DNA from 2 places in the Allobosea sp. NPDC055332 genome. Region 2 is predicted to be linked to the other one. Evidence: predicted binding sites of a transcription regulator. Region 2 holds the regulator's gene; the other holds the start of a gene.
The links. Region 2 encodes LexA, which represses DNA repair genes until DNA is damaged. Its sites were predicted from a motif close to TGTTCNNNNTGTGTTCNG; they were not measured.
Positions count from the first base shown of each region.

Region 1 (14,263 bases), 360 kb from region 2:
CACGCAGAAGCTCGAAGTCTCGATCCTCAAGGAGCGGCTGACGCAGTCCGAGAAGCAGTACCAGTCGAACGAGGCGCAGCGCGAGGCGGCCATCGGGCAGGCCGCGAGCATCAACGAGGAGCTCGTCAGCCTGCGCCCTCTCGCCGACAAGGGCTATGTCGCTGCGACGCGGATCAATCCACTCAAGCGCTCGCTGACCGAATTGCACGGCCGCATGGGCTCGCTGGAAGCCGATCTGGCGCGGCTTGCGGTCGCCAATGACGAGATCCGGCTCCAGATGAGCCAGATCGGCCTGAAAGCCTCCGAAGAGGCCTCGACCAAGCTTGCCGAATGCCGGGTCAAGCTCGCCGATGCCCGCGAGAAGCTGCGCATGGCAGAGGATGTGCTGGCACGCGCGGAGGTCCGTGCGCCGCGCACCGGGCGGGTGGTGGCCTCGAAGGTCCATACCGTCGGGGCGGTGGTCAAGCCGGGCGAGACCCTGATGGAGATCGTGCCGCAGGACGACGACCTCATCGTTACCGCCAAGGTTTCGCCGATGGATGTGAACAACCTGCATCCGGGCATGGTCGCGGAGGTCCGCCTGCCATCCTTCAAGGGGCGGGCGACGCCCTTCACCATCGGCGAGGTGAAATCCGTCGCGGCCGATGCGCTGCGCGACGAGGTCTTGCAGCAAACGGTCTACGAGCTTCGCGTCAGCGTCTCGGCTTCGGGCTTCCCGCCGAAGGTCAGGGCCAAGCTCAGGCCGGGCATGCCGGCCGAGGTCTACGTGCCAACCGGCGAGCGGACCGCCATCGCCTATCTGATGCAACCGCTGACCGATTCGATGCGCTCCAGCTTCAGGGAAGAGTGAGCTCGAAAGGCCCACTCGGCCTTTTTGACCGCTTGCGCATCAGCGAGGTCTCCCGGGCTTCCGGCCGTCAGCGACGGCCGGAAGCCGATAGCTATTCATACGCGTCTCGGCTGCCGGCCTCGGCTTCAGGATGACCGCGATGGTCGGGCTGGCCTGCCGGCCGCCGCGTCGCCGCCTGGAGCACCGACCAACCGCACCGATCCGAGCACCGGCAGCGTCCCCGTCCCCATCTGAGAAGCGGGCGTCACGCCAACAAATTAGTATTGACTAATCAATTAGTGATAGCTAATTGATTAGCATGCTCGAAGTCGCTTCCGTCTCCACAGTCATGCGTGCGCTCGCCGACCCGACACGGCGGGCCGTGTTCGAACGGGTGTCAGCCTGCGATGAGATCACCGTCGCCGAGCTGACCCGCGGCAGCGGCGTGACGCAGGGCGCCATCTCGCAGCATCTCAAATCACTGAAGCAGGCGGGCCTCGTCGCCGAGCGGCCTGAGGGCCGCAACGTCTTCTATCGCGCCGAGCCGGAAGGCCTGGCGCCGCTGGTCGACTGGATCGGCCACTACGGCGTGTTCTGGCGCGAGCGCTTCGCCAATCTGCGCACCCTTCTCAAGGAGATCGACCCATGACCGCTCTCGACCTGCAGCCCGCGACGCAGGATATCGTCGTCGACGAAGTCCTCCCGCATGCGCCGGAGGTAATCTGGAAAGCCCTGACCTCGAGCACGCTGATCGCGCGCTGGATCATGGAACCGACTGGCTTCGTGCCGGTCGAGGGCACGCGCTTCACCTTCAAGACGACGCCGGCCGGCGCCTGGGACGGCACGATCCGTTGCCAGATGCTGGAGGTGATCCCGAACGAGCGCCTGGCCTATTCCTGGAAGGGCGGCGACGACGGCAATGCCGGCTACGGCTCGCGGCTCGACACGGTCGTCACCTGGACCCTGACAAGGAACGCCAACGGCACGCGCGTCCGTCTCGTCCATTCCGGCTTCGAGCTGCCGCGCAACGAGATTGCGTTCACGAATATGGGCCGCGGCTGGAAGACCATTCTGCCGCGCCTCGGCGATGTTGCCGGCGAGCCCGCCTGACATCGCAGGACTGCCGTCTGCCCCTGATTTGTCGAGGACATGATGATGAGCCATGCCTATACGGGCGGCTGCGCCTGCCGCGCGATCCGCTATGAGATTTCGGCCGAGCCGGTCGAGAGCAATGACTGCCAATGCCGCCAGTGCCAGCTGCAGAGCGGCACCGGCCATAGCTCCTATCTGAGCTTCGTCGGCGCGCCGGTCACCGTCGAGGGACAGGCGAGCAGCTGGGATGTCGTCGGCGAGGGCGGCACGGTCAAGCGCTGCGCCTTCTGCCCGACCTGTGGCTCGCCGGTCTACCTGACCTTTCCGGACATCCCGGACCTGTTCATCGTGCGCGCCGGCAGCCTCGATGAGCCCGGCCGCTACAAGCCTGAGATGGTGTTCTGGCATTCGGTCGCCCAGCCCTGGGACCATGTGCCTCCGGACATCCCGAAGCACGAGAAGCTGCCGCCGCGCTGACTGGGAGCCGGCCAATCTCAATAGGGCAGGCCGACATAGTTCTCCGCCATGCTGGTGAGCGCGGCCTGCGATTGCGTGAGGTAGTCAAATTCGGCGCGCCTGATGCGCTGGTCGAAGGCGCTCGCCTCCGGGAAAAGGTGGAGCAGGTTGGTCATCGACCAGGAGAAGCGCACCGCCTTCCAGACGCGCGCCAGCGCCTTCGCCGAATAGGCGTCGAGTCCGGCATCCGAGCGCTCGGCATAGTGCTCGCGCAGCGCCTCGAACAGGTAATGCACGTCGCTGGCGGCGAGATTCAGCCCCTTGGCGCCGGTCGGCGGCACGATGTGGCCGGCATCGCCCGCGAGGAAGAGCCGGCCGAAGCGTAAGGGTTCGGCGACGAAGCTGCGCAGTGGCGCGATGCTCTTCTCCAGCGAGGGCCCCGGCGTCACTGCCGCCGCGACCTCCTCGGGGACACGCCGGCGCAACTCATCGAAGAAGCGCTCGTCCGACCAGGCCTCGACCTTATCGTCGAGCGCGACCTGGACATAGTAGCGGCTGCGGGTCTGCGAGCGCATCGAGCACAGCGCGAAGCCGAAGGGCGAGCTGGCATAGACCAGCTCATGCGCAGCCGGCGGCTGGTCGACCAGCAGGCCGAGCCAGCCGAAGGGATAGACGCGTTCGAAGGTCTCGATCGCACCTGACGGCACCGAGGCGCGGCAGGTGCCGTGGAAGCCGTCGCAGCCGGCGATGAAGTCGCAGGCGATCTCGCGCCGCTTGCCCTCGACGATGAAGCTGACGCGGGGCGATGTACCGTCGAAATCATGGAGCTGGACGTCCGCGGCCTCGTAGAACGTCGTCGTGCCGGCCGCCTGCCTTGCCTCCATCAGGTCCTGCGTCACCTCGGTCTGGCCGTAGACCGTCACCTGCTGGCCGGTCAGGCCCTTGAGGTCGACGCGCTGCAGGCGCCCTTCGAAAGCGAGCGAGAAACCGTCATGCGGCAGGCCTTCCTCGGCGAGGCGCTGGCCGACGCCGGCTTCATGCAGCAGGTCGACCGTGCCCTGTTCGAGCACGCCGGCACGGATGCGCGAGAGCACATAGTCGGCGCTCTTGCGTTCGAGGATGACATTGTCGATGCCCTGGCGGGTCAGCAACTGGCCGAGCAGCAGGCCTGACGGCCCGGCTCCGACGATCACGACCTGGGTGCGCATCGCGTCCTCCCGTAACTTAACGGGCTCAGGGCCCGGTACTTTCACGCGAATCTGCCATTGCGAGCGCTTGACCGGAATGGAGCTTTCACCCAACCTCTTGGACAAAACGAATATCGGATTGTGCGATGACGCTCGCCTCGGTGCCCGCCTACTGGCTCTATGACGAGCCACGCGAGCAGCGTTTCCCCGATCCGCTGCATATCGAGCGGATCAGCGCCCGCAGCGCCCCGCGCGACTGGCGGATCGAGCCGCACCGCCACCAGGACATGGCGCAGTTCTTCCTCATCGCCTCGGGCGGCGGGCTGGTGCGGGTCGACGGCGCGGAGCACCGGCTCATACCCGGCACGGTCCTGCTGCTGCCGCCACTGGCGATCCACGAATTCCGCTTCGAGCCGGACACCGAGGGCTTCGTCGCCAGCGTCGCGACCTCGACCCTGACGCCGCTGGTCGAGGCTGAGCCGGCGCTTGGCGCCGTGCTCGGCGAGGCCTTCGTCGGTCGGCGAGGGGCGGGCGACGCCGGCATTGCCGAGTTGGCGATGACGATGGAGGCGGCGCTCACCGAGTTCGGCCGTAATCGCGGCAGCCGCGAGCTCGCGCTCTCCGCCCATGCGCGGCTGATCGCGATCTGGTTCACCCGCGCGGCGCGCTCGCATGCGGTGGCGGCCAGCGGCGCCAACGACGCGCGTGCCGTCCTGGTCCGGCGCTTCATCGAGCGGGTCGAGAGCCATTTCCAAATGCATGAGCCGCTCGATGCCTATGCGCGCGATCTTGGCGTCACCGGCCCGCATCTGACCCGTGTCTGCCGCGAGCTCCTCGGCCATTCCGCCATGCGGGTGATCCAGGGGCGGCTGATGATCGAAGCGCGGCGGGACCTAGTCTACACCCGCTCGCCAGTCTCGCAGATCGCCTTCCGGCTCGGCTTCTCCGACGCGGCCTATTTCTCCCGCTTCTTCGCGGCGCGGGCGGGGATGTCGCCTTCGGAGTACCGGGCGGCCGGGTGAGGGCGGGTGTGCTCGTCGAATGCCGAACTTGCTAATGTTCTCATTTTGTTCTAGATACTGAAGATGGGAAAGCCGTCTCCAGATCAACCAAATCTGTTCGGTTGGGATCCCCGGTATGGGATCGCGGTGGACCGTGACTGGTCGAAAACCCTAATTGCACCGGGCTGGGTCAGATACTTCTTCGCGGTGGTGCCGCCGCCGGAGCACGCCGCGGCTATCCATGCTTTCGCGCATGGTCTGCGCAGATCGCACGGCTTGCGCGGGTGGCCGATCGGACCGGAACGCTATCACCTCACTTTGGGTGGCATCGAGCGTTACGGCGGGGCCACTGATGAGGAGATCGCGACCTTGGAGAGGATCGCCGCATCCATGGTCGCGTCGAGCTTCTCTGTCGCCTTCGACCATGTCGCGGGGTATGGCGGCCCGGGCGATCGGCAGGCCATCTTTCTGGAGACGAGCGAGACGTTCTCGATCCTCGATAGGCTTCAGAGGAGGCTATGTCGCGAGATGCGGGCGAGAGGCTTTCGGATGCCATCCAAATTCGGACCACACGTGACGCTGCTCTACGACGAATGCCCGTTCGACAAGCCAATAATCCCACCTGAGAGCTTTCCAGTCCGGGAGTTCGTGCTCATCCGAAGCGTCCATGGCGCGAGCCGCCACGACCATCTCGCCCGCTGGCCGCTCGGTGGCTGTTGATCGCGCCGACTTTACCTAGGCGCCATCGCTCTCCGGCGCCGTTCGCGGGACTGTGCGAAGCACCTCCGTGGTGATGCCGGCTTGGGTAAGCCGCTCGCGGCCGCCCATCCCCTCGATGTCGAAGACGAAGAGCGCCGTATCGCAATGGCCGCCGAGCCGGCGGATCAGCCGCGCCGTCGCCAGCGCCGTGCCGCCCGAAATCAGGCAATCGTCGACGATGGCGACATGGCGGCCCGCCAGCCGGGCGCCTTTCGAGATCACGACGCCTTCGCCGAGTTCGTAGTTCGCGATGATGCTGCGCATCACCTCGTTGCGCAGCGAATCGACCTTGCGGATGTCGATGAAGCCGAGGCCGTTGCGGTAGGCCAGCGCCCCGGCAAGGCCGAGCCCGCCGATGTCGAGGCCGGCAAGCACCTCGATCCTGGCGGGGATCCGCGACCCGAGAGCATCGATGATGGGGCGTGTCCGGTTCGCTTCGCTGGTCGCGATCGAGAGGTCGGGAAAATCCACTCCGGCAGCCGGATGATTCTTCCAGGAGCGGAACGGAATATCGAGGTCGTCGTCGCGCTTCGCGACCTGTTGCAGCTGATCGATCATGATACGTCCATGCGATTCCCTGCTCGCCCGATACGCGCCATCGTTGCCGATCGGATGACGGAACGCGAGAGATGGCTGACTGTCCGCGCTGTTCGCTCACCCGCGCTCCTGCCGCGCCGGCCCTTTGTGGCAGGCCTGCTTGATCTCGCACGGCCGCCATGCCACCCCGCGCCGACGGCACTCAAGCGATCGGTCGGGACGATGGTCACGCTCTACGGCATCAAGAACTGCGACACGATGAAGAAGGCCTGGAGCTGGCTCGACGCGCACAAGATCCCTTACGCCTTCCACGACTATCGCGTCGCCGGCATCGACAAGGCCCGGCTCGAGGGCTGGTGCCGCGAGCTCGGCTGGGAGAAAGTGCTCAATAAGGGAAGCACCACCTTCCGCGAGCTGCCGGAGGCCGACAGGCAGGGCCTCGACGAGAAGAAGGCGATCGCGCTGATGCTGGCGCAGCCGACCATGATAAAGCGCCCGGTGCTCGATCTCGGCGACCGCCGCATCCTCGCCTTCAAGCCGGATGTCTACGAGGCGGCCTTCGCCAAGCGCTAGACGTCATTGCGAGCGTAGCGAAGCAATCCAGAAGGTCTCGCTTCACGCTGCCTGGATTGCTTCGTCGCTGCGCTCCTCGCAATGACGGTAAGCGATCCAGCCCTTCCACAGAACGCTGTGCTGGGTTAGGCCGGCGGCCATGACGACGGAATTCAGCTTCCATCTCCTCGGCCGTGACGGCGCTGCCCGCACCGGCGAGGTCCGCATGCCGCGCGGCGTGATCCGCACGCCCGCCTTCATGCCGGTCGGCACGGCCGCGACGGTCAAGGGCATGTATCCCGAGCAGGTCAAGGCGCTCGGCGCCGATGTCGTGCTCGGCAACACCTATCATCTGATGCTGCGGCCGGGCGCCGAGCGCGTTGCCAGGCTCGGCGGCCTGCACAAGTTCATGAACTGGCCGCACCCAATTCTGACCGATTCCGGTGGCTTCCAGGTGATGTCGCTCGCCAATCTGCGCAAGCTGACCGAGGAGGGCGTCACCTTCCAGTCGCATATCGACGGCTCCAAGCATGTGTTGACGCCGGAACGCTCGGTCGAGATCCAGAATCTGCTCGGCTCCGACATCGTCATGCAGCTCGATGAGTGTGTCTCGCTGCCCTGCGAGGACAAGGTCGCGCAAAAGGCGATGCATCTGTCGCTGCGTTGGGCCGAGCGCTGCAAGAAGGCCTTTGGCGATCCGGCGGGGAGGGCGTTGTTCGGCATTGTCCAGGGTGGCGCCGTGCCGTCCCTGCGCGTCGAGAGCGCCCGCGAGCTCGCCGCCATGGACCTCAAGGGCTACGCCATCGGCGGCCTCGCGGTCGGCGAGCCGCAGGACGTGATGCTGGCGATGATCGAGACGGTCGAACCGCATCTGCCGCAGGAGAAGCCGCGCTATCTGATGGGCGTCGGCACGCCCGACGACATCGTCGAGGCGGTCAAGCGCGGCGTCGACATGTTCGACTGCGTGATGCCGACTAGGGCCGGCCGCCACGGCCAGATCTTTACCCGCTTCGGCCGGATGAACCTGAAGAACGCCAAGCACGCCGAGGATGCCAGGCCGATCGACCCGCAATCCTCCTGCCCGGCGGCGAATACCTATTCGCGCGCCTATCTGCACCACCTGGTCAAGGCCGAGGAGATGCTCGGCAAGATGCTGCTGACCTGGGTCAACCTCGCCTACTATCAGGAGCTGATGGCCGGTCTGCGCGCCGCCATCGCTGCTGGCCGCCTGGAAGACTTCATCGCCGAAACCAAGGAAGGCTGGGCGAGGGGCGAGCCGGCGTGATCGATCCCGGGCTCGGCCTGCTGCTCATGAAGATGGCGGTCGCGGCCGCCATTGTCGTCGGCTGCTCGCTGCTGGCCGAGCGATCCGGACCGCTGCTTGCGGCAATGATCGCGACGCTGCCGATCTCGGCCGGGCCGGTCTACGTATTCCTAGCGCTCGACCACGACGCGGCCTTCATCTCGGCCGGCGCGCTCGGCAGCATGAACTCCAACCTCGCCAATGCCGGGCTCTCGCTGGTCTACGTCCTGCTGGCACAGCGCTTCGGCACGCTCGCCAGCCTTGGCGCGGGGCTCGCGACCTGGTTTGCGGTCATTCTTGCTCTGCGGGTGCTGGAGCCGTCCGTTGCCGTCGCGATCGTTCTGACGGTCGTGATCTACCTCGGCCTGCACCGTCTGTTCCGGCCTTATCTCGGGGTGCGTCCCAAAGCGCCGCCGGGCCGGCCCTGGTTCGTGATCCCCCTGCGGGCCGCTGCGGTAGCGACACTGGCCGGCGTCGTCAGCACGATCAGCAGCCATGTCGGCGCGGGCTGGTCCGGCGTGCTCGCCGCGTTCCCGATTGTGCTCTCCAGCCTGATTGCGATCCTGCAGCCGCGCATCGGCGGTCCGGCGACTGCCGCCGTGATTGCCAATAGCGCGCTCGGCCTGCTGGGGTTCGGCCTAGCGCTGGCGCTCGTTCACCTGACCGCCGTACCTCTTGGCTCCTGGGCGGCGCTGGGCCTTGGCCTGCTAGTCTGCATCCTCTGGAATCTCGGCCTGATGTCACTGGCGCGACGCCGGCGTGCGGCACGATGAGATCCGGCTGCGCGGGTTGAGCCGGCGCTCGGCCCTTGAAACGAGGAGCTCCGCCCGATGTATCACAGGATCGTGCAGGCGCGGGTGCGTGCGCTCTTCGACGCGGTGAACAGGGGCGATGCGGAGCCGGTGATCGCTGCCTTCGCGCAAACCTTCGAGCATCGCTTCCTCGGCGACGACCACGCGCTCGGTGGCTCGCGAACCTCGCTTGCCGGCGTGCGCGACTGGTATGGGCGGCTCTACCGGCTGCTGCCTGACATCCGCTTCGATCTGGAGCGGATCGATGTCGCTGGGCCGCCCTGGAACACGGTGGTGATCGTCGATTGGCGCGAAACCAACAGCGGCACCGACGGCGTGCGCACCTTCAATCGTGGACACCATGTCCTGTACCTCGCCTGGGGGCGAGCCACGCGGCTGTTGATCTGTCCCGATACGACACTGCTCGCGGCAACGCTCGACCGACTTTTCGCGGCCGGCAACCTGGAGGCACATGCGCCGCCGATCACTGGATGATCGCGGCGAGAGCCTGAAGCTCTAGCGCGCCGCCGCGCGGCGCCATGAGGCGACAAACAGCCCGGCGATGATCAGCGCGATGCCGCCGATCTGCAGCCCGCTCGGGATTTCGCCGAGTACGGGGATGGCGAGCAGCGTGCCGACGACCGGGATCATCGGTGGGAAGCGCCCGGCGACCGAGGGGCCGAGCACCGGCGTCGACCAGCTCCAGATCCACAGGCCGACAATGACGTTGAGCACGCCCTGATTGATCGCGTGCGCCAGCAGAACCCACCAGGGTGCGACGTCGAAGGCGCGGAAATAGAAGGCGAAGTAGATCGGCAGATAGACCATCGACAGTACGGACACGACCGCCGTCGCCTTGAGTGCGTCGACCCGCCAGAGCTGGATCAACAGCGGGTAGCCGCCCCAGACCAGGCCGACGCCGAGGAAGCAAAGGTCACCGAAGACGATACTAGGGTTGGAATGCGTCGTGCCGGCGATGCCGAGGCAAGCGAGGCCGACCAGCACTGCCGCGACGCCGAGCACGAGCTGCCGGGTCAGGATCGCGCCGAACAGGACGACGCTGCCGACGATGCCGATCACCGTGACGGTGCCGGGGCCGATCACAGCGCCATGCGCCGCTGGGGCATAGGTCAGCCCGGTCATGAGCAGGAAGCTCATCGGGAAGCCGCTCATCACCGCCAGAACGAGGCCGCGCTTCCAGCCGAGACCGGCGCAGTCGCGCAGGCCCCCGGCCAACATGAAGCTCGGCAGCAGCAGGAAGCCGGCGGTGACGAAGCGCAGCGCCAGCATGTCGTGCGAGGAGAGGCCGTTCAGCACGGCGTGCCGGCTGACGACGAAATTGGCCCCGAAGATCACCATCGCTAGAGCCATGCCGGCAAAGGCGAGTTGCCGGCGCCGGCGCAGCCGCTGGTCCGATAGGGGCACGGATTGATGCATGCTCCAGCCTAGTTCGAGGCCGGAGCATGCAGTTAGTGGCGCAGGCGCATGGCGCTGCCGCGCTCGTGGCTATTGCAGCGCAATAAACGTCAGGCGAGGGCCTTCAGCACCGAGCGGCCGGCATAGACAGCCTGCACGCCAAGCTCTTCCTCGATGCGCAGCAGCTGGTTGTACTTCGCCGTACGGTCGGAGCGGGCGAGCGAGCCGGTCTTGATCTGCCCGCAATTGGTTGCGACGGCGAGGTCGGCGATGGTCGCGTCCTCGGTCTCGCCCGAGCGATGCGACATCACCGCGGTGTAGCCGGCGCGCTGGGCCATCTCGACGGCGGCGAGCGTCTCGGTCAGCGTGCCGATCTGGTTGACCTTGACCAGGATCGAGTTCGCCGTCTTCGCCTTGATGCCCTGCGACAGGCGCGTGACGTTGGTGACGAAGAGGTCGTCGCCGACCAGCTGGCACCTGTTGCCGACGAGATCGGTCAGTGCCTTCCAGCCCTCCCAGTCGTCTTCGGCCATGCCGTCCTCGATCGAGACGATCGGATAGCCGGCGACCAGCTTGGCGAGGTATTTGGCCTGCGCCTTCGGGTCGCGGGTTTTGCGTTCGCCTTCATAGACATAAGAGCCGTCCTTGAAGAACTCGGTCGCAGCGCAGTCGAGCGCCAGCGCGACGTCTTCGCCGGGCTTGTAGCCGGCCTTCTCGACCGCCTGCATGACGAAGTCGAGCGCCGCTTCGGCCGACTTGATGTTGGGGGCAAAGCCGCCCTCGTCGCCGACATTGGTGTTGTGGCCGGCGTCGTGGAGGGCCTTCTTCAGCGTGTGGAAGATTTCGGCACCCATCCGCAGCCCCTCGGCGAAGGAGGGCGCGCCGATCGGCATCACCATGAATTCCTGGAAATCGATCGGGTTGTCGGCATGGGCACCGCCGTTGACGATGTTCATCATCGGCACCGGCAGGACACGGGCCGAGGTTCCACCGACATAGCGATAGAGCGGCAGGCCCGAAGCGTCGGCCGCTGCCTTCGCCACGGCGAGCGAGACGCCCAGAATGGCGTTGGCGCCGAGCTTGCTCTTGTTCGGCGTGCCGTCGAGCTCGATCATTGCCTGGTCGATCGCGGTCTGGTCCTCGGCGTCCATCGCGACCAGCGCCTCGGCGATCGCGACGTTGACGGCCTCGACCGCCTTCAGCACGCTTTTGCCGAGATAGCGGCTCTTGTCGCTGTCGCGCAGCTCGACCGCCTCATGCGCGCCGGTCGAGGCACCCGACGGCACGGCGGCGCGGCCCATCGAGCCGTCTTCGAGCACGACATCGACCTCGACCGTCGGGTTGCCGCGGGAATCGAGGATCTGGCGGCCGATGATGTCGATGATCGCGGTCATGGCAGGCTCCGGAGCTGAGGTGGGCAAGGGATGCCGCGCTTCTAGACAAGACAGGCGGCGACGGGAAGGGGCGGTGGCGTTTATCCGGGGCCGGCATTAAAAGCCGCGGCAACTCCAGCGCCTGTCATCGATGGGCGCCACCTGTTCAGGATGCTGCCATGACCATCGACGCCTCCACCCTTCAGCTCGGCAAGGCGAGCGAATTGCCGCGTTCGCCAGAGGAAGCCCGTCTCGACCGCGTGCCGAACCCGCATGCCGGCACCGACTATCTCGCCCGCTTCACCTGCCCGGAATTCACCTCGATCTGCCCGGTCACCGGCCAGCCTGATTTCGGCATCCTGGTGATCGACTATCTGCCGGGCGACTGGCTGGTCGAATCGAAGTCGCTCAAGCTCTATCTCGGCGCATTCCGCAATCACGGTGCCTTCCACGAGGATTGCACTGTCGGCATCGGCAAGACGCTGGTCGAGCTGCTCGAGCCGAAATGGTTCCGCATCGGCGGCTACTGGTACCCGCGCGGCGGCATCCCGATCGACGTGTTCTTCCAGACCGGCGAGCCGCCCAAGGGGCTCTGGCTGCCTGACCAGGGCGTCGCGCCCTATCGCGGGCGCTGAAGAGCTTGCCGCCGAAAAGTGCGAAGCGGTTTTCGGACTACGGCACGCTCAAGAGCAACTCACGTTCTGCTGCCGGAAAGCGGCAGGATGCGCGGCGCCAGCACGCCGAGCACTGCGATGCCGGCGGCGAAGATCAGGATCGCCCCGCTGGTGCCGAATAGGTGCAGGGCGGTGCCCATCAGCACCGGCCCGAGCGCGTGGCCGCAGAACAGGGCGCAGGCGAACAGCGCCACTGCCGAGCCGCGGGCGGTCGGGGCGAGCTCGGTCGCCTGCGCCTGGAAGGTGCCGTGCATCAGGAAGAAGCCGAAGCCGCTCAGCGTGAAGATCGCGATCGCGCTCCACCAGGGCAGGAAGGCGAGCGAGAACAGCGCGTAGGCGAAGCCCATCACGATGCCGCCCGACGTGGTCATCCGGGTCGGCCCGAGCCGCTCGACCAGGATACGGGTGAGAACGCCGTAGATGATGCCGCCCAATCCGGTACCCGCGATGACGAGGCCCGCCTGTGACGGGCCGACATCGGCGCGCTCGTGCAGGATCGCGGCGATATAGGGCGGCATGCCGAAGATCAGGCTGCCCTCGACGACGACGAGTCCGTAGAGCAGCTTCGAGCGTGGATTGGCGAAGACGGCGGCATAGCTGGTCAGAGCGGTCTTGAAGCTGAGCGGCGCCCGCAATGCATTCGGCCGGGGCTTCAGTACCAGAACGACCAGCAGCCCGGCGATTCCCGCGACCGCGCCCGCCATCACGAAGACGTAGCGCCAGCCGAGATGCTCGGCGATCAGTCCCGAGCAGGCGGCGCCGACCATCTGCCCGACGATCATCAGCACGAGGAAGCGGCCGAGCATGATCTGCCGTTCGGCCATGGGCGCGCGGTCGCCGATCGCTGCCATCGCGACAGGAATGACGCCGCCCGCGGCGACGCCGGCGATCGTGCGGACCGCTGTCAGCATCTCGAAAGAGCCAGCGAAGCCGGCGGCGAGCGAGAGCAGGGCGAGTGCGCCGAGGCAGACCGCAATCGTTCTGAGCTTGCCGATCGAATCCGCGATCGGGCCGAGAAAGGGCTGGCCAACCGCATAGGCGAAGGAGAAGGCCGTCGCGACCGCGGCGATCTGGGCGATGCTGCGCGTGAACTCCACCGCCAGCGTCGGCACCAGCGGGTCGAGCAAACGCATGGTGAAGGTCGAGGCGAAGCCACACGCCCCGAGCACCAGGATGAGCGACTTCAGCGAACCTTGCTGGGGCGCGGCGGGAGGAACTGCCGTGGCGGGCGTCTCAGACATATGCCAGCGTAGAATGCGCCTTGCGCTTGGCAAGCCGGTCGAACTCTTGCAGCTCTGCGATCAGCGCATGGAAGTCGCGCAGCGGCACCATGTTCGGCCCGTCCGAGGGAGCGTTGTCGGGATCGGGGTGCGTCTCGATGAAGACGCCCGCGACGCCGACGGCGACCGCAGCGCGCGCCAGAACCGGCACGAATTCGCGCTGGCCGCCGCTGGAGGCGCCCTTACCGCCGGGCTGCTGCACCGAGTGGGTCGCGTCGAAGATCACGGGGGCGCCGATCTCCGCCATGATCGGCAGGGCGCGCATGTCGGTGACCTGCGTGTTGTAGCCGAAGGAGACGCCGCGCTCGGTCAGCATCACATTGGGGTTGCCGCTCTCGGTCACCTTGGCGGCGACATTGACCATGTCCCAAGGCGCCAGGAACTGGCCCTTCTTGACGTTGACGACGCGGCCGGTCCTGGCGGCTGCGACGAGCAAATCGGTCTGCCGGCAGAGGAAGGCCGGGATCTGCAGCACGTCGACCACCTCGGCAACCGGGGCGCATTGGCTGGCATCGTGCACGTCGGTCAGCACGGGCAGGCCGGTACGTTCACGAATTTCAGCGAAGACGGGCAGGGCGGCTTCCAGGCCCATGCCGCGCTGGCCCTTCACGCTGGTGCGGTTGGCCTTGTCGAAGGAGGTCTTGAATACGAGGCCGATGCCGAGCTTGTCGGAGGTTTCCTTCAAGGCCAGCGCAACCTCAAGCGCGTGATCGCGGCTCTCCATCTGGCAGGGCCCGGCGATCAGGGCGAGCGGCAGCCCATTGCCGAAGCGGACGGGCTTGGCGAGGTCGGCGCCGACGGTGACGATGGCGTTGGCGGTCATGGCGGGCTCCTTGGTCTGGGTCGCGGGTTTAGAAGCCGCTCATCTGCGTGGCAAGCACCGCCATGGCCAGCCGAGGATGCCGGAAGCGTACAGCGCCGCCCAGATCAGCACCGGCTGGAGAGCCAGGCGAGGGCCGTGATACCACCAGCTGCTCGGCACACCCGGAAGGACGATACCTTCGAGCGCGTGC
Region 1 is NZ_JBSHMO010000003.1:330,854-345,116, forward strand. It holds gene ACWIGM_RS17855 (HlyD family type I secretion periplasmic adaptor subunit) at 1-850, shown strand, start outside; gene ACWIGM_RS17860 (ArsR/SmtB family transcription factor) at 1,149-1,478, shown strand; gene ACWIGM_RS17865 (SRPBCC family protein) at 1,475-1,939, shown strand; gene ACWIGM_RS17870 (GFA family protein) at 1,985-2,398, shown strand; gene pobA (4-hydroxybenzoate 3-monooxygenase) at 2,416-3,585, opposite strand; gene ACWIGM_RS17880 (helix-turn-helix domain-containing protein) at 3,711-4,586, shown strand; gene ACWIGM_RS17885 (2'-5' RNA ligase family protein) at 4,713-5,285, shown strand; gene ACWIGM_RS17890 (phosphoribosyltransferase family protein) at 5,301-5,882, opposite strand; gene ACWIGM_RS17895 (ArsC family reductase) at 6,084-6,434, shown strand; gene tgt (tRNA guanosine(34) transglycosylase Tgt) at 6,574-7,698, shown strand; gene ACWIGM_RS17905 (hypothetical protein) at 7,695-8,489, shown strand; gene ACWIGM_RS17910 (nuclear transport factor 2 family protein) at 8,547-9,002, shown strand; gene ACWIGM_RS17915 (DMT family transporter) at 9,024-9,944, opposite strand; gene eno (phosphopyruvate hydratase) at 10,034-11,317, opposite strand; gene queF (preQ(1) synthase) at 11,476-11,931, shown strand; gene ACWIGM_RS17930 (MFS transporter) at 11,991-13,211, opposite strand; gene kdsA (3-deoxy-8-phosphooctulonate synthase) at 13,204-14,073, opposite strand; gene ACWIGM_RS17940 (DoxX family protein) at 14,113-14,263, opposite strand, start outside.
Region 1: a site for LexA is predicted at 4,622-4,639, ahead of ACWIGM_RS17885 (2'-5' RNA ligase family protein). Genes of this name have one in related genera too.

Region 2 (14,263 bases):
GGACTTCACCAAGCCCGGCAAGACGGCGGCCTATCAGGACATCGTCGAGGTCAAGAGCCCGGATCATCACGTCCTGTCCTCGCGCGGCAAGGGCGAGGATGGCCAATGGGTCCAGTTCATGACGGCGCATTATCGCCGCGTGAAGTGACGCCCCGACGCCGACACGACTGAACGCCTTTCGAGGGCGCGGAGCGACCAGCTCCGCGCCCTCGTGCTTGACCCGCACGCGCGTTCGGGGGCATGTGCAGCCCTGAGAAACTGGGTGGGAACGGCCTAGACGCGATGCGCATCCTGCTGATCGACAATTACGACAGCTTCACCTGGAACCTGGTCCACCTGATCGGCGGGCTCGGGGCCAAGGTCGACGTGCGCCGCAACGACACGCTGTCGGTCGATGAGGCCCTCGCCGGCGACCATGACGCGATCGTGCTCTCGCCCGGCCCCTGCACGCCGAACGAAGCTGGCATCTGCCTCGATCTCGTGCGTGAGGGCGCAAACAGGAAACCGATCTTCGGCGTCTGCCTCGGCCTGCAGGCAATCGGCCAGGTTTTCGGCGGCGAGGTCGTGCGCGCGCCTTTGCCGATGCACGGCAAGGTCTCGACCATCACCCATCGGGCGCGTGGCCTGTTCCACGGCATCAACGGCCCGCTCGAGGCGACGCGCTATCACTCGCTCGTCATCCGCAGGGAAAGCTGCCCGGCCGAGCTCTCGATCGAAGCCGAAGCCGGCGACGGCATGATCATGGCGCTGTCGCATCGCGATCTGCCGGTGCATGGCGTGCAGTTCCACCCCGAGAGCATCGCCTCGGAGCACGGGGCGACGATCCTGCGCAATTTCCTCGATCTCGCCGAGCGATGGTCGCACCAGACCAACAAAGCCGCCCTTTCCGCGACAGCCTGATCGATCGAGTTCCCATGGACGACTTCAAACCCTTCATCGCCAAGGTCGCGACCGGCGCCTCGCTGTCGCGCGAGGAAGCCCGCGACGCCTTCGAGGCCATGCTCTCCGGCGAGGTCACCAATGCGCAGGCTGCCGCCTTCCTGATGGCGCTGCGCGTGCGCGGCGAGACCACCGAGGAGATCGCCGGCGCGGTCACCGCCATGCGCGCGCGCATGCTTACCGTCGAAGCCCCGGCCGATGCCATCGACATCGTCGGCACCGGTGGCGATGCCTCAGGCTCCTACAATGTCTCGACGCTGGCCTCGATCATCGTCGCGGCCTGCGGCGTGCCCGTCGCCAAGCACGGCAACCGCGCCGCCTCCTCGCGCTCCGGCGCCGCCGACGTGCTGACCGCGCTTGGCGTCAAGGTCGGGCTGGAGCCGGCCGGCACCGAGCGTTGCATCGCCGAGGCCGGCGTCGGCTTCATGTTCGCGCCGACCCATCATGCCTCGATGCGCCATGTCGGACCGGTACGCACCGAGCTCGGCACCCGCACCATCTTCAACCTGGTCGGACCGCTTTCGAACCCGGCTGGCGTCAAGAAGCAGCTGATCGGCGCCTTCTCCGAGACCTGGCTGGAGCCGATGGTCAAGGTGCTGCAATCGCTCGGCTCGAAGACGGTCTGGGCCGTGCACGGCTCCGACGGCCTCGACGAGATCACCACCACCGGCCCGACCCGCGTCGTCGCGCTGAAGGACGGCAAGATCGAGACCTTCAATATCGCGCCAGAGGACGTCGGCATCGCCCGCGCCAGGCCCGAGGATTTGCGCGGCGGCGAGCCGGCGCAAAACGCGCAGGCACTGCAGGATGTGCTCGGCGGGGCGAAGAGCGCCTTCCGCGACATCGCCGCCTTCAACGCCGCCGCCGCGCTCGTCGTCGCCGGCAAGGCCGCCGCGCTCAATGACGGACTGGCGCAAGCCTATGCGGTGCTGGACAATGGCAAGGCCAAGGCGGCGCTCGCGACCCTGGTCGCCAGCTCCAATGCGTGAGGCTGCCCATGTCCGATATCCTCAGGCGGATCGAAGCCTATAAGCGCGAGGAGATCGCGGCTGCCCGCGCCGCGGTGCCGCAGGCCGAGATTGAGAAGCGCGCCACGGCGATGCCGGCGCCGCGCGACTTCATCGGCGCGCTCGAAGCCAAGCACCGCGCCGGCGGCCCGGCCCTGATCGCCGAGATCAAGAAGGCCTCGCCGTCCAAGGGCCTGATCCGCGCCGATTTCGACCCGCCGGCGCTGGCCAAGGCCTATGCCGAAGGCGGCGCCGCTTGCCTCTCGGTGCTGACCGACACGCCCTCCTTCCAGGGGCAGCCGGAGTATCTTGCGCAGGCCCGCACTGCCTCCGGCCTGCCGGGCCTGCGCAAGGACTTCATGTTCGAGCCCTACCAGGTCTTCGAAGCCAGGAGCTGGGGCGCCGATTGCATCCTGATCATCATGGCCTCGCTCGACGATGCCGCGGCGCACGAACTCATCGCTACCGCCAAGGCGCTCGGCATGGCCGCGCTCGCCGAGGTCCATGACGAGGCCGAGCTGGAGCGCGCGCTGCCCCTCGACACCAGGCTGGTCGGCATCAACAACCGCGACCTGCGCTCTTTCGAGCTCAACCTCGCTGTCACCGAACGGCTGGCGCCACGCGTGCCGAAGGACCGCCTGCTCGTCGGCGAGAGCGGCATCTTCACTCATGCCGACATCGCCCGCCTGCAGGCTTGCGGCGTCAATACCTTCCTCGTCGGCGAGAGCCTGATGCGCCAGGCGGACGTGGCGGCCGCGACGCGCGAGCTTCTGACGGGCAAGACGGCCGAGGCCGCCGCGTGAGCCGCCTCACCCATCTCGACCAGAAGGGCGAGGCCCATATGGTCGATGTCGGCGGCAAGGCCGAGACCATCCGGATAGCCGTCGCCGAAGGCCATGTGGTGATGCAAGCCGAGACGCTGACGATCGTCCGCGACGGCGAGGCGAAGAAAGGCGACGTGCTCGGCACCGCCCGCCTCGCCGGCATCATGGCCGCCAAGCGCGCCCATGAGCTGATCCCGCTCTGCCACCCGTTGTTGCTCTCGAAGATCGCCGTGGACCTTACGATCGACGAGACACTGCCGGGCGTGCGCGTGCGCGCCGAGGTCAAGCTCACCGGCAAGACCGGCGTCGAGATGGAGGCGCTGACCGCCGTCAGCGTCGCCTGCCTCACCGTCTACGACATGGTGAAGGCGGTTGATCGCGCCATGCATATCGAAGGCATCCGTCTCGTGCATAAATCCGGCGGCAAGTCCGGAACCTACGAGCTCGCAGGGCCATCGGCATGAGCCTCACCCCCGTTCCCGTCGCGCTGAAAGCACTGCTCGACAGCGTGCCCGGCCCGACACAAGCCGAGACGCTGCCGCTGGCGCAGTGCGCCGGCCGCGTGCTGGTTGAAGACGTCGCCGCGCTCAGGACCCAGCCGCCTTTCGCCAATTCGGCCATGGACGGCTACGCCGTACGCGTCGAGGATTTGGCGCGCGGCGCCCAGCTCCGCGTTGTCGGCGAGTCCGCCGCTGGTCGCCGCTTTTCCGGCAAAGTTTCGCTTGGCGAGGCAGTACGGATTTTTACCGGAGCACCATTGCCTGAAGGCGCGGATACGATCCTGATCCAGGAGCATGCCGAAGGCGTCGGCAGCCCGGTGATCCGCGTCACCAAACCTGCCGATCAGGGCCAGTTCGTCCGCCTGGCGGGACTCGACTTCAGAACCGGTGAGATCTTGCTGAAAGCCGGCCGCCGGCTCGACAGCGCAGCGCTTGGTCTCGCCGCTGCCGCAGGGCATCCGACGCTTTCGGTCCGCCGCAAGCCGCGGGTCGCGATCCTCGCCACTGGCGACGAGCTCGTCCTGCCGGGCGAACCCGTCGGGCCCGACCAGATCGTCGCCTCGAACAGCTTCGCCCTTGCCGCTCTGGTCGAGCAGGCCGGCGGCACGGCGCTCGACCTCGGCATCGCCCGCGACGATCATCCCGATCTCGCCGCCAAGATCGAGGCAGCACGCGAAGCCGGTGCCGACGTCCTGATCACCCTCGGCGGCGCCTCGGTCGGCGAGCACGACCTCGTCCAGGCGGCGCTGAAGGCGCAGGGCATGGAACTTGGGTTCTGGAAGATCGCGATGCGCCCCGGCAAACCGATGATGATGGGGCGGCTCGGGCCCATGGTCGCGCTCGGCCTGCCCGGCAACCCGGTCTCCTCGATCGTCTGCGGGCACCTCTTCGCGATGCCGCTGGTCGAGGCCCTGCTCGGCATCGACGATCCCGAGCGCGATCGTAGCGAGCCGGCCATCCTCGCCAGCGACCTGCCGGCCAATGACGAACGCCAGGACTATCTGCGCGCCACTATTGAGCTGGTTGACGGCGAGCGGCGCGTTCGGCCCTTCGCCAAGCAAGATTCCTCGATGCTGGCGAACCTGTCACGGGCCGAGGCGCTGGTGATCCGCCCGGCTTTCGCCGAGCCAGCCAAGGCGGGCGATCCCTGCCGCATCATCCGGCTGCGCTGATCCGTTCACCTTGCGGCAGGATGCGCCTTGCGGAACACAAGGCGAACGAGTATGGTGTTCGTGCTTTGTTTCGATTCTAGCCCGAGAGGCGGACGGCGCGATCATGCTGACACGCAAACAGTTCGAACTGCTTCGCTTCATCCATGAACGCCTGCGCGAATCCGGCGTACCGCCCTCGTTCGACGAAATGAAGGACGCGCTCGACCTGCGCTCCAAATCCGGCATCCACCGCTTGATCATGGCGCTGGAGGAACGCGGCTTCATTCGCCGGCTTCCGAACCGGGCGCGCGCCCTCGAAGTCATCAAGATGCCTGACGGGATCGGCGGACCGCAGGCGCAGCGTGGCCGCTTCAGCCCCTCGGTCGTTCAGGGCGGGCTCGGCCAGACCCCGCCTGCCCCGGCACCGGCCGCCAACCTGACGAAGCCGCGGCCGCCAGCCGCCGAGGAGAGCGGGCGTTCCACCGTCTCGATCCCGGTCATGGGCCGTATCGCCGCCGGTACGCCGATCTCGGCGATCCAGGATCGCAGCCACAGCGTCTCGATGCCGGCCGACATGCTCGGTGGCGGCGAGCATTACGCCCTCGAGGTCCGCGGCGACTCGATGATCGAGGCCGGCATCCTCGACGGCGACACCGTCGTCATCCGCAAGCAGGACACCGCCAATACCGGCGACATCATCGTCGCCTTGATCGACGACGAGGAGGCGACGCTGAAGCGCTTGCGCAAGCGCGGCTCCTCGATCGCGCTCGAGGCCGCCAACCCGGCCTATGAGACACGCGTGCTCGGGCCCGACCGGGTCAAGATCCAGGGCCGGCTCGTCAATCTGATGCGGCGCTACTGAAGCATGTCCGGATCCTGCGCCGGCTCCGTAGTTGCCGGCGTTGGAGCAGGAGCAGGAGCAGGAGCAGCCTCGGGCGCCGGCCTCGGTTCCGGTCGCGCCCTGGTCCAGGGACGAAGATGCGTGACCTCGTCGGCCGTATAGGCGCGCCAGCCCTCACGGGCCGCGTGATAGGCGGTCGCGCCGTCACGGATGAGCGCGCTGCGATCGATCAGGCGGGCGGCGCAAGGTGCCGTCCAATAGAGCGAGGTCACCACAAGATCGGCGCGCTGGCAGTCCTCGACCAGGGCGATGCGATCGCGCGTATAGGCGACGCTGCGACCATCCGGCAGGCGGATGACGCAGCCGCGCGCGTCGCAGGCGGCGCCGTTGCGGAGCGCCGCATCATCGGGCGAGCGTGAATCGCCGTCGGCATGCAGCCATTGCGTCAGCACGAAACGGCTCGGCTTGCCGGCCAGCACCATCTTCCCATCCGGCCCGCGGACCAATACGCCCGAGCCGTCGCGCTCGATCATGATGTCCGGTCGCGACGGAGCCGAGGCCAGTGCGAGCCCACCGACCAGAGGCACCGCAGCAAGGAAACGTAGCGCCGTCGTCCACAAGGTCAGCCAGAGCAGCGACAGCGAGAACAGGATCAGGGCGAGCGAGCCGAACGCCGGCAGCACGACGGTCGAGCGGTCGATGCCAGCCACCCAATGAGCAAGCTGGAGCACGAGGCCGGAGGCCCAGCCCATCAGCGCCCAGGCCGGCCAGTCCAGCCCGAACGGATAGGCGAGCACGCCGAAGACAGCGGCCGGCATCACGATCAGCGAGACGAAAGGCAGCGCCAATGCATTGCCGAGCAGGCCGAACGGATTGAAAGTCTGGAAATGATAGACGCCATAGGGCGCCGTCGCCGCGGTCGCGACCATGGTCGTGGACAGGATGCCGACGGCCGAAAGCCAGAGCGGCCGCAGCGGCCAGGGCCAGGAGGTTGCGGCCGCATCGGGCGGACGCTCCTGCCAGCGCTCGGCGAAGGCGATCAGCGCCGTCACCGCCCCGAACGACATCTGGAAGCTCGGGCCGAGCAGCGCTTCCGGCTCGCGCAGCAGCACGATGATCGCGGACAGGGCAAGATTGCGCATGCTGAGCGCCGGCCGGTCGACCAGGATCGCGCCCAGCATCACCAGCGTCATGATCAGCGAGCGCACGGTCGCGACCTCGGCGCCGGAGAAGACGCAATAACCGGTGGCGCCGAGCATGGCCGCCAGCGCCGCGAGCTTCTTCACCGGCCAGTGAAGCGCCGCCGTCTGCGACAGGGCCAGCAGCGCCCGCACCAGCCAGAAGATCGTGCCGGCAGCGAGCACCATGTGCAGGCCTGAGATCGAGACGATATGGTAGATGCCGGCGGCGCGCAGGTCGTTGTTGGTCTCTTCGCTGATCAGCCCGCGCTTGCCGGTGACGAGCGCCGCCGCCATCGCTCCCGCCTGCCCGCCGCCGCTGCTCGCGATACGCTCGGTCAATGCATTGCGGGCCTGGTCGATCGCGACCGCCAATGCGAGCCGGCGCGGCATCGGAACCGGCGCCGGTACGAGCGTGATCTTGCCTGCGATGTTGCCGACGGCACCGATGCCCTGGAAGAAGGCGTCGCGAGCAAAATCATAGCCGCCGGGGCGCGCCGGGCCGGGCGGCGGCAAAAGGCGCGCCGTCGCGCTGATATGGTCGCCGGGCTTCAAGGTCGTCACCGGCGTGGTGACGCGCACCCGCCGCGGCCGCTGCGCAGCCTCCACCCCAGGCAAGTCCGTGACCTGGATGACGATCCGCACACCCTTCTCGCGCTGCTCCAGCGTCTCGACGAAGCCGGTGAGCTTGCCGACATGGTTGCGAGCAAGCGCAGGCGCCGCCATGCCTGCCGTTCTGAAGGTCGCAGCCGCGAAACCGGCAAAGGCTGCGGCGGCCGCGATGCAGACAGCCATGACGGCACGACGCTGGCGTGTCAGCAGCGCGGCGAGCCCGCACAACACCATCCCGGCAAGGGGTGCGGCCAGTCCCGGCTCGCGATCGGCCAGGAAATAGAGCAGCACGCCGGCGCCCATGCAGACCGGCAGCCAGTTGAACAGGCGGCGGCGCTCGGCCTCGGTTTCGAGGGCCCGGCGGACGCGGCCGCCCCAATCATGCAGCACAAGGGATGCGGGCCACGGGAAACCGGCGAAGCGCCGCAAGCGCGCCGGCAAGGCCAGCTCGCCGGCTCGCACCCTGCTACGGCGCTCTTCTGGCCCGTAGGAGAGCATTCGTCCCCCCGTCGCGGCCGCGCGGCGATCACGCCCCCTCCCCGTCGGGGGCACTTAACGGCAGCCGGCAAGGCATGTTACAGCGGCGGCGCCGGATGTCAGCCCCGGCCGAGGCCCGTATCGAAGTCGCCCTCGTCTTTTGCTTACCTGTTCCGCCGGAGCCTCCCTTCATGAGTGACACGGTCGTCACGCGCTTCGCGCCGTCGCCAACCGGATTCCTGCACATCGGCGGTGCCCGCACCGCACTGTTCAACTGGCTCTATGCCCGCCGCCACGGCGGCAAGATGCTGCTGCGCATCGAGGACACCGACCGCGAACGCTCGACCGAGGGCGCCATCGCCGCGATCCTCGACGGCCTGGCCTGGCTCGGCCTCGATTGGGACGGGCAGACCGTCTACCAGTTCCAGCGCGCCGCCCGCCATCGCGAGATCGCCGAGCAGATGCTGGCCGCCGGCAAGGCGTATTACTGCTATGCGACGCCGCAGGAGCTCGAGGAGATGCGCGAGAAGGCGCGCGCCGAAGGCAAGCCGCTGCGCTATGACGGGCGCTGGCGCGACCGCGATCCGGCGACCGCGCCGGAGGGCGTAAAGCCGGTGATCCGCCTCAAGGCCGAGCAGACCGGCGAGACCGTGGTCGAGGACGAGGTCCAGGGCCGCGTCACCTGGCAGAACGAGAACCTCGACGACCTGGTGCTGCTGCGCTCCGACGGCAACCCGACCTATATGCTCGCCGTCGTGGTCGACGATCACGACATGGGCGTCACCCACGTCATCCGCGGCGACGACCATCTGACCAATGCCGCGCGGCAGACGCAGATCTACCAGGCGCTCGGCTGGAAGGTTCCCAGCATGTCGCATATCCCGCTGATCCACGGCGCGGATGGTGCCAAGCTGTCGAAGCGGCACGGTGCGCTCGGCGTCGATGCCTATCGCTCGATGGGCTATCTGCCGATTGCGCTGCGCAACTATCTGCTGCGCCTCGGCTGGAGCCATGGCGACCAGGAGATCTTCTCGCCGGAGGAGATGATCTCGCTGTTCAACCTCTCCTCGATCGGCCGCTCGCCCGCTCGCTTCGACTACGCCAAGCTCGAGAACCTCAACGGCCTCTATATGCGCCAGTCGGAGGATCACGAATTGATGACCGCGCTGAAGGCGGTCTGGTCGGAAATCGGCCCGCCGCGTGGTATCGGCACGCAGCCGACCCCCGAGCTGGAAGCCAAGCTGATGGCGGCCATGCCGGGCCTGAAGGAGCGCGCCAAGACGCTGATCGAGCTGATCGACAGCGCCTCCTATCTCTATGCCCAGCGGCCGCTTGCGCTCGAGCCGAAAGCCGCCGCTTTGCTCGACGATGCAGCCCGGCAGCGCATGCCGAAGCTGGCCGCGAAGCTCTCGGCCGTAGCCGACTGGGCGCCACCGCCCCTGGAGAGCGCGATCCGCGATTTCGCCGAGGAGAGCGGCGTCAAGCTCGGTCAGGTGGCACAGCCTCTGCGCGCCGCGCTGACCGGCAAGACCACCTCGCCCGGCCTGTTCGACGTAATGGCGGTGCTCGGCCGCGACGAGGTGCTGGCGCGCCTCGCCGATGCCGCATGATTGCCCCCAGAAAGGCTAATGGCCGTTCGGTTGAACCCCTCGCCGAATTGGTCTAGCAACGCGCTGCGGACCGGCGGCTCCCGCTGCCGGTCCGGCACAAAAAATGCTTCAAAATCAGTCCGATGAACTCTTCCCGCTTGCCCGCCCCGACATTCCCGTCATGGAGCCGTCATCGTGGGACGTTCGGATGATGCCGGAACGCGATGAGCAGCCGGCGCCTCCGTCCGACCGGGAACATGACTGAAGAACGAGCCTGAAAGGATCGGATCCATGAGCGGAATTTCCAGCCAGTTGGCTGTCGAGGGCAAAACCGTCGATATGCCGGTCAAAGCGGGTTCGATCGGGCCGTCAGTCATCGATATCGGCAAGCTCTACGCCCAGACCGGGATGTTCACCTACGATCCTGGCTTCACCTCGACCGCGAGCTGCGAGTCGCAGATCACCTATATCGATGGCGACGAGGGCGTTCTGCTCTATCGCGGCTACCCGATCGAGCAGCTCGCCGAGCACGGCGACTTCCTCGAGACCTGCTATCTGCTGCTTTACGGAGAACTGCCGACGGCGGCTCAGAAGGCGGATTTCGACTATCGCGTCACGCGCCACACCATGGTGCACGAGCAGATGGCCCGCTTCTTCCAGGGCTTCCGCCGCGACGCGCATCCGATGGCGGTTCTGGTCGCCTCGGTCGGCGCCATGTCGGCCTTCTATCACGACTCGACCGACATCTCCGACCCGCAGCAGCGCATGATCGCGTCGATGCGGATGATCGCGAAGATGCCGACGCTGGCGGCGATGGCTTACAAGTACACGATCGGCCAGCCCTTCGTGTATCCGCTCAACTCGCTGGACTACACCTCGAACTTCCTGCGCATGTGCTTCGCCGTGCCGGCCGAGGACTACAAGGTCAATCCGGTGCTGTCGCGCGCGCTCGACCGGATCTTCATCCTGCACGCCGACCACGAGCAGAACGCCTCGACCTCGACGGTCCGGCTCGCCGGCTCCTCGGGCGCCAACCCGTTCGCCTGCATCGCGGCCGGCGTCGCCTGCCTGTGGGGCCCGGCGCATGGCGGCGCCAACGAGGCGGCGCTGAAGATGCTCGAGGAGATCGGCAGCGTCGACAACATCCCGAAATACATCGCCAAGGCCAAGGACAAGAACGATCCGTTCCGCCTGATGGGCTTCGGCCACCGGGTCTACAAGAACTACGATCCGCGCGCCAAGATCATGCAGAAGACCACGCATGAGGTCCTGGCCGAGCTCGGCATCAAGGACGATCCGCTGCTCGACGTCGCGATGGAGCTCGAGCGCATCGCCCTGCACGACGAGTACTTCATCGAGAAGAAGCTCTATCCGAACATCGACTTCTATTCGGGCATCACCCTGAAGGCGATGGGCTTCCCGACCTCGATGTTCACGGCGCTGTTCGCGCTGGCGCGCAGCATCGGCTGGATCGCGCAGTGGAAGGAGATGATCGAGGATCCGTCCCAGCGCATCGGCCGCCCGCGTCAGCTCTACACCGGTGCGCCGAAGCGCGACTACACCCCGATCGGCCGCCGCTGAAAGCGCCGACCTGAAGCAAACGAGGCCGCGACGGAACCCCGTCGCGGCCTTTATTGTTTCCATCGATTGATGCATCAAACGCAAGTGACGGTTGCGCCCGGCGCGCTACAGTCGCCGACCATTTTGAAAGGTTCATCGCTCATGTCGAATGCAGAAGGTCTCAGCCGCCGCGGCTTCCTCGCTGGCGCCTCCGCCCTGCCCTTCGCCGGTGCTGCCGGCTCGGTGTCTGCCCAGGCGCAATTCCCGACGCGGCCGATCTCGCTGATCGTGCCCTTCGCAGCCGGCGGCTCGACCGACATCGTCGCGCGTCTCGTCGGCCAGAAGATGGGCGAATTGCTCGGCCAGTCGATCGTGATCGACAACCGCGCCGGCGCCGGCGGCAATATCGGCTCGACCGCGGTCGCCCGGGCCACGCCAGACGGCTATACGCTGCTGCTCGGCACGATCTCGACCCATGCGCTCAACCCGGCGATCCTGAAGACCGTGACCTTCGACGCGGTCAAGGACTTCACCCCGATCTCGCTGCTCGCCGTGGTGCCGAACGTGATGGTCGTGCATCCGAGCTTCCCGGCCAAGACCGTGCCGGAGGTGCTGAAGCTGCTGAAGGACAATCCCGGCAAGTATTCCTACGCCTCCTCCGGCGTCGGCACGCCGCTGCACCTCTCCGGCGAGCTGTTCAAGTCGCTCGGCGGCGTCAGCATGAACCATGTGCCCTATCGCGGCGCCGGCCCGGCGCTGAACGACGTCGTCTCCGGCGCGGTGCCGATCATGTTCGACAACCTGCCCTCCTCGGCCCAGTTCATCCGCAGCGGGCAGTTGCGCGCCATCGGCGTCACCACCAAGGAGCGCGTCTCCTCCTTCCCGGACCTGCCGACCATCGCCGAGGGCGGGCTCGCCGGCTACGAGACCTATACCTGGAATGCGCTGTTCGGCCCCGCCAACATGCCGCGCCCGGTGGTCGACAAGATCAACAGCGCCGCCAATGCATCGCTCAAGGACGCCAATGTGAAGCAGCGGCTGGAGGATGTCAGCGCTGTGATCGTCGGCTCGACGCCGGAGGCGCTCGGCGAGCACGTCAAGGCCGAGCTGGCAAAATGGGGCCCGATCGCCAAGGCCTCGGGCGCCGTCGTCGAGTAAGTCGCCGCTAGAGCCGGATCCGATCAGATTGACTCAAATCTGATCGGAAAAGCGTTCTCTAGCCGCCCGCTGGCACCCGAACGAGGGCGAGCGCCGCGCTGACGGCGTTCGCCGCCGGGCTTGGTCCGGCACTGCGCATATTCTGCTCGACGCTCGCGAAGCCGTCGAGCTGACGCTCGCGTGCCGGGCCCTCGGCGATCGCGGCGAGGAGTGCCTCGGACAGGGCCTGCGGCGAGGCTTCGTCCTGGATGAACTCCGGCACCACGCTTTCCCCGATGATCAGATTGGGCAGGATCACGCTCGGCAGCTTGATCAGGCGCCGCGCCAGCACGGCCTCCCAGCCCGCGCCGCGATAGGCCGCGACCGTTGGCACCTGCGACAGCGCCAGCTCCAGCGTCACCGTGCCCGAGGCCGCAAGCGCTGCTCGCGCTCCACGAAAAGCGGCCAGCTTTGCGCGTTCGCCCGTCTCGATCTCCGGCTTGACGCGCCAGCCGGCGGCAAGCTCCGTGATCGTCTCGACCAGGCGCGGTACGGCAGGAAGGACGAAGCGGGCCTGCGGCAGCTGGTCTGCCACCAAGGCCACCGCCTCGCCGAAGGGCGGCATCAAATGCCGAATCTCGGAACGGCGACTACCGGGAAGGATCAGAACGGTGGGCGCCTCGGCGTCGGCGCGACGTAGCGCTTCGTCCGGCCCCGGCCGATAGGCTTCCAGGCGCTCGATCAGGGGATGGCCGACATAGACGGTCTCCGGCCCGCCGAGCCGCTCCAGCGCCGCCGGCTCGAAGGGTAGCAGCGCCAGGATCCGGTCGACATGCGGTTTCATCCGCCGCGCTCGTCCCTGCCGCCAGGCCCAGACGCTCGGGCAGACCCAATGCGCGATCGGGACGGCGGGCACGAGCCGTCTCACCTTCCTTGCGACGCGCAGGCTGAAATCGGGCGCGTCGATGGTGAGCAGGAGATCAGGCCCAAAGGCGGCTGCGGCCCGCGCCGCGTCCGACATGCGGCGCAAAAGCAGCGGCAGGCGTGCCACCACGGGGCCGAAGCCCATCACGGCAATGTCCTCCTGCGGGAAGACACTGTGCAGCCCTTCCGCGATCAGGGCCTCGCCGCCGACACCCGACAGCTCGAGCCGCCGATCGCCCAGCACCTCGCGCAGCCGCACCACGAAGCGCGCGCCGAGCGCATCGCCCGAAGCCTCGCCTGCAACGATGAAGAGCCTGAACGGGCGTGTCACGCCACGCCCTCGATGAACAGGCCCGAGGCATCGGCGAGAGTCGCGAGCCGCTCGCGGTCGCCGATCAGCACGCTGCCAGCCTTGACCGCGATTCCGGCGAGACCGGCGGCCGCCACCCGCGCCACCGTGTCCGGACCGATCGCTGGCATGTCGACCCGCAGATCCTGTCCGAGCTTGGGCGCCTTGATCAGCACGCCGTCACCCTTGCCGGGCTTGAGGCGCCCCGCCTGGACGAGGCCGGCGACGCGCTCGATCATCGCGTCCGTGCCTTCTGCTGCTTCAATCGCAACGACGCGGTGATCGGCGATGATCGCCGCCTGCCCGATGTCGAAGGGCGAGAGCGCAGCAAGCAGGTTGAAGCCGGTCGCGATCGCTTCGCGCGCGACGGCGGAAGGCTTCTGGCGTCCGAGTGCGCCATTCGGCGCGACGAGATCGGGCGCGATATCGGCCGGCCCGAGCACGCGCAGCCCCTGGCCTTCGAAGAAGCTGACGACACCGCGCAGCAGATGGTCGTCGCCGCCCTGGAACGCACGGGCGAAGTGAGGCAGGTATTTCAGGGTCGACAGTTCCGGGGCCAGCGAGCCGAAGCTGGGCCGCGGCAAGGCGCCGACCATGACGATCTCGTCGATCTCGCGGCGCTTGATCTCATCAAGGAAGCGCCCGAGCTGGCCCAGGCGGTATTCCCTGGCGTCGTAGGCCGTATAGTCGGCCGGGTCGCCCGCCCCGGCCAGCACGGCAACGTAGACGATGGCGCCCTGCGCCGTGGCCGCGCTGGCAACCCGCAACGGATAGTCGCCGCGGCCGGCCAGGACGGCGACGCGCCGTCCCTGCGACCGCCCTGCAGCGTCGGCCGCCTTTGCGCTCACCGTTCGGGCGCGTTCACGTCACGCGGCACCGAAATGCCCCGATCGCCGCCGGCGCGGATGAAATCGAGGATTTCGTGGATCAGCGGATGCTCGGCGAACTCGGTCGCGACGTCTTCGACCCGCTCCGAGAGCGTGCCTTCGTCGGCGAACAGCAGGCGATAGGCCCGGCGCAATTCGTGGATCTGCTCGCGCGAGAAACCGCGCCGCCTGAGGCCGACGAGATTGAGCCCGGCGAGGTGGGCGGGATTGTCACGGACCATCCCGAACGGGATGACGTCGAGCAGAACGCCCGAGCCGCCGCCGATGAAAGCGTGATCACCGATCCGA
Region 2 is NZ_JBSHMO010000003.1:688,116-702,378, forward strand. It holds gene ACWIGM_RS19580 (DUF1579 domain-containing protein) at 1-148, shown strand, start outside; gene ACWIGM_RS19585 (anthranilate synthase component II) at 283-900, shown strand; gene trpD (anthranilate phosphoribosyltransferase) at 915-1,928, shown strand; gene trpC (indole-3-glycerol phosphate synthase TrpC) at 1,937-2,749, shown strand; gene moaC (cyclic pyranopterin monophosphate synthase MoaC) at 2,746-3,234, shown strand; gene ACWIGM_RS19605 (molybdopterin molybdotransferase MoeA) at 3,231-4,442, shown strand; gene lexA (transcriptional repressor LexA) at 4,546-5,283, shown strand; gene ACWIGM_RS19615 (ComEC/Rec2 family competence protein) at 5,277-7,550, opposite strand; gene gltX (glutamate--tRNA ligase) at 7,721-9,139, shown strand; gene gltA (citrate synthase) at 9,410-10,699, shown strand; gene ACWIGM_RS19630 (Bug family tripartite tricarboxylate transporter substrate binding protein) at 10,841-11,836, shown strand; gene lpxB (lipid-A-disaccharide synthase) at 11,895-13,070, opposite strand; gene ACWIGM_RS19640 (LpxI family protein) at 13,067-13,936, opposite strand; gene lpxA (acyl-ACP--UDP-N-acetylglucosamine O-acyltransferase) at 13,933-14,263, opposite strand, start outside.